2 linked regions of the Undibacterium sp. KW1 genome follow. Each later gene encodes a partner of the first gene's protein in a complex. Links are inferred from orthologs where the notes say so. Each region holds a gene or a part of one and is shown in the gene's direction. Other genes may lie near its edges.

The links.
Region 2: the proteins of accC (region 1) and accD are in contact, whole or in part, in a solved structure (PDB 8UXZ), measured with the Escherichia coli proteins. The link is inferred for Undibacterium sp. KW1 from one-to-one orthologs.

What each region holds. Positions count from the first base shown.
Region 1 is NZ_AP018439.1:5,053,083-5,056,475, reverse strand. The notes cover bases 541-3,393. They hold accC (acetyl-CoA carboxylase biotin carboxylase subunit), read left to right. Parts: upstream 541-1,209; coding sequence 1,210-2,577; downstream 2,578-3,393. Other genes in these bases: prmA (50S ribosomal protein L11 methyltransferase), read left to right, coding at 3,030-3,393; accB (acetyl-CoA carboxylase biotin carboxyl carrier protein), read left to right, coding at 644-1,099. Outside these bases: aroQ (type II 3-dehydroquinate dehydratase), read left to right, coding at 61-498. UniProt on the Escherichia coli protein: This protein is a component of the acetyl coenzyme A carboxylase complex; first, biotin carboxylase catalyzes the carboxylation of the carrier protein and then the transcarboxylase transfers the carboxyl group to form malonyl-CoA.
Region 2 is NZ_AP018439.1:3,179,696-3,182,782, reverse strand. What follows is about bases 270-3,087. They hold accD (acetyl-CoA carboxylase, carboxyltransferase subunit beta), read left to right. Parts: upstream 270-1,149; coding sequence 1,150-2,025; downstream 2,026-3,087. Other genes in these bases: folC (bifunctional tetrahydrofolate synthase/dihydrofolate synthase), read left to right, coding at 2,081-3,087; trpA (tryptophan synthase subunit alpha), read left to right, coding at 270-1,064. In the rest of the region: trpB (tryptophan synthase subunit beta), read left to right, coding at 1-119; more of trpA, read left to right, coding at 258-269.

The sequences.
Region 1 (3,393 bases):
TTGCCAATCTGCGTCGATTAGCGGCAAAATGCGGCCATCTTCGTCAAATTGAATGTGACTATGGCGCGCAAACTCTTGCTGCTGAATGGCCCCAATCTGAATCTGCTCGGCACGCGCGAGCCTGCCACCTATGGGGCCACTACCCTGGCTGAGATAGAGGCTGCAGCGCAGGAACAGGCAAAAACAGCTGGCGCAGAGTTGTCATTTTTTCAAAGTAATCACGAAGGCGCATTAATTGACCGCATCCATGCTGCCCGCAATGAGCAAGTCGATGCTATTATCATCAACCCGGGCGGCCTGACGCATACCAGCGTTGCCCTGAGGGATGCGCTGGCAGGTGTGGCGATCCCGTTTATAGAAGTACATATATCGAATGTACATCAAAGAGAATCCTTCAGACATCATTCATACTTGTCTGCAATTGCCAAAGGCGTCATCTGCGGCCTCGGTACTGAAGGTTATCGCCTGGCGATTGACTTTTCCCTGAAAAATATTTAAATTCTCGCATCTTCGCGTAATTTGCTGATAATGTCAGCTTATTTCGTATATAATCCAAACTTCGGCGGCAATTGCAGAGCTGTTTTCCTGCTCAGTATTGTGCGTCCCAATTAATTCAGAACCACTTTTTTCAAGGGGATTCCACATGGATTTAAGAAAACTCAAGACCCTGATCGACCTCGTAGCAGAATCAGATATCGCTGAACTCGAAGTGACTGAAGGTGAAGGCAAGGTCCGCATCGTCAAATCTTCTGCGATGCCGCAAAACCAGGTAGTCATGATGCAGCAGCCGCAGCACCAGCAAATGATGCCAGCTGCCGCGCCAGCCGCCGCCGCTCCTGTCGCCGCCGCACCAGTGGTACCGGATGGTCATATCGTCAAATCCCCTATGGTTGGTACTTTCTACCGTTCTTCTGCTCCTGGCGCAGCGCCTTTTGCTGATATTGGCAAAAGCGTCAATGCTGGCGACACCCTCTGCATTATTGAAGCAATGAAATTGCTGAATGAAATCGAAAGCGATTTCACAGGCACGATCAAACAGATTCTGGTTGAAAATGGTCAGCCTGTTGAATACGGCCAGCCGCTGTTCGTGATTGGCTGATCCAGGCGCGCGTGTGCAAACTCAAGTCCTGTGCCCGTGTTGAGGGCAAAATGACCGGACCGTGTTTCCTGCTCACGCAATTGCAACCATTGCCACCGCAAAGTTAAATCATGTTTGAAAAAATTCTTATCGCCAATCGTGGTGAAATCGCGCTACGCATACAGCGCGCCTGCCGCGAGATGGGTATCAAAACCGTGGTCGTGCACTCTGAGGCTGACCGCGAAGCAAAATATGTGAAGCTGGCTGACGAATCTGTTTGCATAGGCCCGGCTCCGTCGAATTTAAGTTACCTGAGCATGCCAGCCATTATCAGCGCCGCTGAAGTGACAGATGCCCAGGCTATCCACCCTGGTTATGGTTTTTTGTCTGAAAACGCCGACTTTGCTGAACGTGTAGAGCAATCCGGTTTTGTTTTCATCGGCCCGCGTGCAGAATCCATACGCATGATGGGTGACAAAGTATCTGCCAAGCATGCCATGATCAAGGCTGGTGTGCCTTGTGTACCAGGCTCTGAAGGCGCATTGCCAGACGACCCTAAAGTCATCGTACAAACAGCCCGCAAGGTCGGCTACCCGGTCATCATCAAGGCCGCTGGCGGCGGTGGTGGACGTGGCATGCGTGTGGTGCATACTGAAGCAGCTTTGCTCAATGCAGTCACCATGACCAAGACAGAGGCTGGTGCAGCATTTGGTAATCCAGAAGTGTATATGGAAAAGTTTCTGGAAGACCCACGTCACGTGGAAATCCAGATCCTGGCTGACCAGCACGGCAATGCCATCTGGCTCGGTGAGCGAGATTGCTCCATGCAGCGCCGTCATCAAAAAGTTATCGAAGAGGCACCTGCACCTGGCATCCCGCGCAAGATCATAGAAAAAATCGGTGACCGCTGCGCTGCCGCCTGCCGCAAGATCGGTTATCGTGGCGCTGGTACTTTTGAATTCTTGTACGAAAACGGCGAATTCTATTTCATCGAAATGAATACCCGCGTTCAGGTTGAGCATCCAGTGACAGAAATGATTACTGGTGTTGATATCGTGCAAGAGCAAATCCGCATCGCCTTCAATGAAAAGCTGCGCTTCAAGCAAACCGATATCGCACTCAAGGGTCATGCCATTGAATGCCGTATCAATGCCGAAGACCCGTTCAAGTTCATCCCTTCGCCAGGTCGCATCACCTCCTGGCATACACCAGGTGGCCCTGGCATACGGGTGGATTCGCATGCCTACGCAGGTTATTTCGTGCCGCCGAATTATGATTCCATGATAGGCAAGGTCATCGCTTATGGCGAAACCCGCGAACAGGCTATCCGACGCATGCAGATCGCTTTGTCAGAGATGGTGGTGGAGGGCATACAAACCAACATCCCCCTGCACCGCGAGCTGATGATAGATGCGCGCTTTATTGAAGGTGGTACGAATATTCACTACCTTGAGCATAAGCTTGCAGATATGCCGGAGTTGTCGAAGAAAAGTAAGTAAGAGCTTAAGACCTTAAGACCTTTCAACACCGAGTCACGGAGTAAGGCTTTGGAGTGTAGGTTGGGCTACGGTTTACCAGCCCAACACTCGGCGCTGGAATGACGTATATGTTTGTTGAGGCCCAGTGTTGGGCTGATGAAACGTGGCCCAACCTACGAGAATAGGCGGGATGTAAAAAAATGCCGTCAAAAAGAAGCACAGAGAAAACACAAGTTTTTCCCTGTGCTTTTGGCTTTGTTATGGAGCCTCTGTGGTAAGCTTTTTGCTATTGAGATTTTTAACGCATGAAGTTAAACAAACACAGCATATTCATCTTTATATGCGTCGCGTCGATGAGTGATTTTTTCTCTGTGCATCTCGGTGCTGTCTCTGTGGTGAGCCTTTTGGTCTTGAAGTACTTTGAAGTTTCTGGAAGTAATAACGCTGTATATAGAACGTAAGAAAGTAGCAATATGGGCTGGATAGAAATAGTCATAGAAGTAGCGCGTGAGCAGGCTGAGGCTTTGTCGGACGCTTTGATGGATGCGGGTGCCTTGTCGGTGTCCGTGGAAGATGCCGATGAAGGTACGGATGCTGAACGCCCGCTGTTTGGTGAGCCAGGCATGGAACCTGACGAAGCTGCCTGGGATCGCAGCCGAGTGGTTGCCCTGGCCGATATCGATGCCGATCACGCCGAACTGGTGGCTGAAGCTGCCGCTGCGGTTGGCCTGACAGCCGTGCCAGCCTATATCACCCGCAATGTCGAAGAGCAAGACTGGGTGCGCCTGACGCAATCGCAGTTTGCCCCTATCCATATCGGCAAGAATATCTGGGTCG
Region 2 (3,087 bases), 1.9 Mb from region 1 along the record:
CCTATGCCGCCAAGCTCGCTGCGACTTTACCCAAGGATAAGATCGTCCTGGCAAACCTGTCTGGCCGTGGTGACAAGGATATGCATACCGTGGCTGAACGGGCAGGGCTGAAATTCTGATTTGCCTTTGAGTAAACATGCGGGCGCATACATATAGAGATGTGGCCTGCATGCCTTCCCTATTAAGAATTGAGATTGATGCCACCGCAGGAGTGATGTCCTGGACAGCGCATAGCGCATCAAATAAGGACCAACAAGATGTCAAGAATTCAAAATACCATGGCTGCTTTGGCGGCTAACAATAAAAGAGGTTTAATCCCTTTCATCACTGCGGGTGACCCCGCACCTGATTTAACTGTACCTTTAATGCATGCTCTGGTCGAGGGCGGGGCCGATATTATCGAGCTGGGCGTGCCGTTTTCTGATCCCATGGCGGATGGCCCTGTCATTCAGCGCGCCTCTGAAAGAGCGCTGCAATTTGGAGTTGGCTTGCGGGATGTATTACAATTCGTCCGCGAATTCCGGCAAAGTAATCAAAAGACACCAGTTGTGCTCATGGGTTATGCCAATCCCATAGAGCGCATGGGGCAGGATGCATTCATTGCCAAGGCTGCTGAAGTTGGAGTGGATGGTGTGCTGGTAGTGGATTACCCGCCGGAAGAATGTGAAGAATTTGCAAGTAAAATGCAGCAACAGGGGATGGACACAATATTCCTGCTGGCACCGACATCGACTGACGAGCGCATAGAGCAAGTTGGTAAAATTGCCAGTGGTTATGTGTATTATGTGTCGCTGAAGGGTGTTACCGGTTCTGGTGCATTGGATCTGGATGCGGTTGCCGCCATGATCCCGCGCATCAAAAAGCATGTCAAAGTACCGGTAGGTGTGGGCTTTGGCATACGTGACGGGGCGACGGCGAGAGCCATTTCCACAGTGTCGGATGCGGTGGTGATAGGCTCGCGCATCATCCAGGAACTGGAAAATACCCCGCGTGGAGACGTAATTGCCGCAGTTGCTGCAGTGAAAAGCTTTATTTCTGGTGTCAGACAGGCTTTGGACGAGTAAAATACGCGCCTGACTGGTTCTTTTACCAGAATGAACCTGATGCCGGGTTGTTAAAAAGACAGCCTGGCGGCCATAAGGAGAAAACATGAGTTGGTTAGAAAAACTGTTGCCGCCGCGTATACAACGCTCGGAATCTGCAAATCGTAAGTCGATTCCTGAAGGTTTGTGGGTCAAGTGCCCCTCTTGCGAAGCGGTGCTGTATCGTTCTGATCTGGAAGCCAATATCCATGTTTGCCCAAAATGCAGCCATCATTTGCGTATAGGCGCACGTGAACGTCTGGATGCCTTGCTTGATGCCGGTGGTCGTTATGAAATCGGCCAGGAAGTCTTGCCTATCGATACACTGAAATTCAAAGACAGCAAAAAATACCCTGATCGCCTCAAAGATGCGCTGGAAACTACCGGTGAGACTGATGCCCTGGTAGTCATGGGTGGCTCCATCATGGCTGTGCCTGTAGTTGCTGCTTGTTTCGAGTTTGAATTCATGGGTGGTTCCATGGGTTCTGTCGTTGGTGAGCGGTTCGTGCGTGGTGCGCAAGCGGCACTGGAGCAAAAAGTACCTTTCATTTGCTTTACCGCTACCGGTGGTGCACGTATGCAAGAGGGTTTGTTGTCCCTCATGCAGATGGCAAAAACCACGTCCATGCTTACCAAGTTGTCTGAAAAGAAACTGCCTTTCATTTCTGTACTGACTGATCCTACCATGGGCGGTGTATCCGCTTCTTTCGCCTTCCTTGGCGATGTAGTGATTGCCGAGCCTAAAGCCTTGATCGGCTTTGCTGGCCCACGCGTGATTGAAAATACCGTGCGTGAGAAATTGCCGGAAGGCTTCCAGCGCTCTGAATTCCTGCTGCAAAAAGGCGCGATCGACATGATCGTTGACCGTCGCAAGATGCGTGAAGAAATCGCGCGTTTGCTGGCGCTGTTGCAAAACCAGCCCGCTGAAGCAGTATCCTCCTGATTTATAGTGTATACCTAATAAGCCCGAAGCATTTTGTTCGGGCTTTTTTTATCTTATGACAAATTTACCTGCCACCCTGGCTGACTGGCTGGCCGTACTTGAAACCCGCCATTCTAAAGAAATCGACATGGGCCTGGACCGCGTTGCTGCGGTCAAGAACAAGCTGGCGATCCACTATGATTGCCCTGTCATCATGGTCGCTGGCACCAATGGCAAAGGCTCTACCTGCGCCATGCTGGAAGCAGTGTTGATGCAGGCCGGTTACCGTGTCGGCTTGTACAGCAAGCCACATTTTCTTGACTTCAATGAGCGTGCCCGCATCAATGGCGAGATGGTCAAGGACGATGTCTTTATCTCTACTTTCAATGCGGTTGAAGAGGCTCGTGGCGATATTTCGCTGACCTACTTTGAATTTACTACGTTGGCAATTTGCAAATTGCTGGCTGATGCCAAGCTTGACGTGGTGATTCTCGAAGTTGGTCTCGGAGGTCGCCTGGATGCGGTGAATGTCATTGATGCCGATGTCTCCATTGTTACCAGCATTGATATCGACCATATTGATTACCTCGGTGATACCCGCGAAAAGATAGGCTTTGAAAAGGCCGGCATCTTCCGTCCGGGCAAGGCAGCTATTTGTGGTGATCCTTTGCCACCCCAGTCCCTGATAGACCATGCCAATGCCATAGGTGCAGACTTGTGGTTGTTTGGCCGCGATTTCAACTATAACGGTGATAAGCAGCAATGGAATTTTGCGGGCCGCAGCCAGCGCCGTAATTCCCTTGGCTATCCCAGTTTGCGCGGTGCCAACCAGCTCTTGAATGCGTCTGCCGTGCTGGCCGCGCTGGAAGCACTGAAGCTCGAACTGCCAGTGGGTGCGCAAGAAGTGCGTACTGGTCTGGTGATGGTGGATTTGCCGGGTCGCTTCCAGGTCATGCCAGGTCGCCCTACCGTGGTGCTGGATGTAGCGCATAATCCGCACGCCGCCGCTACGCTGGCACAAAATCTCGACAATATGGGTTTTCATGCCTATACCTACGCGGTATTTGGTTCCATGCTCGATAA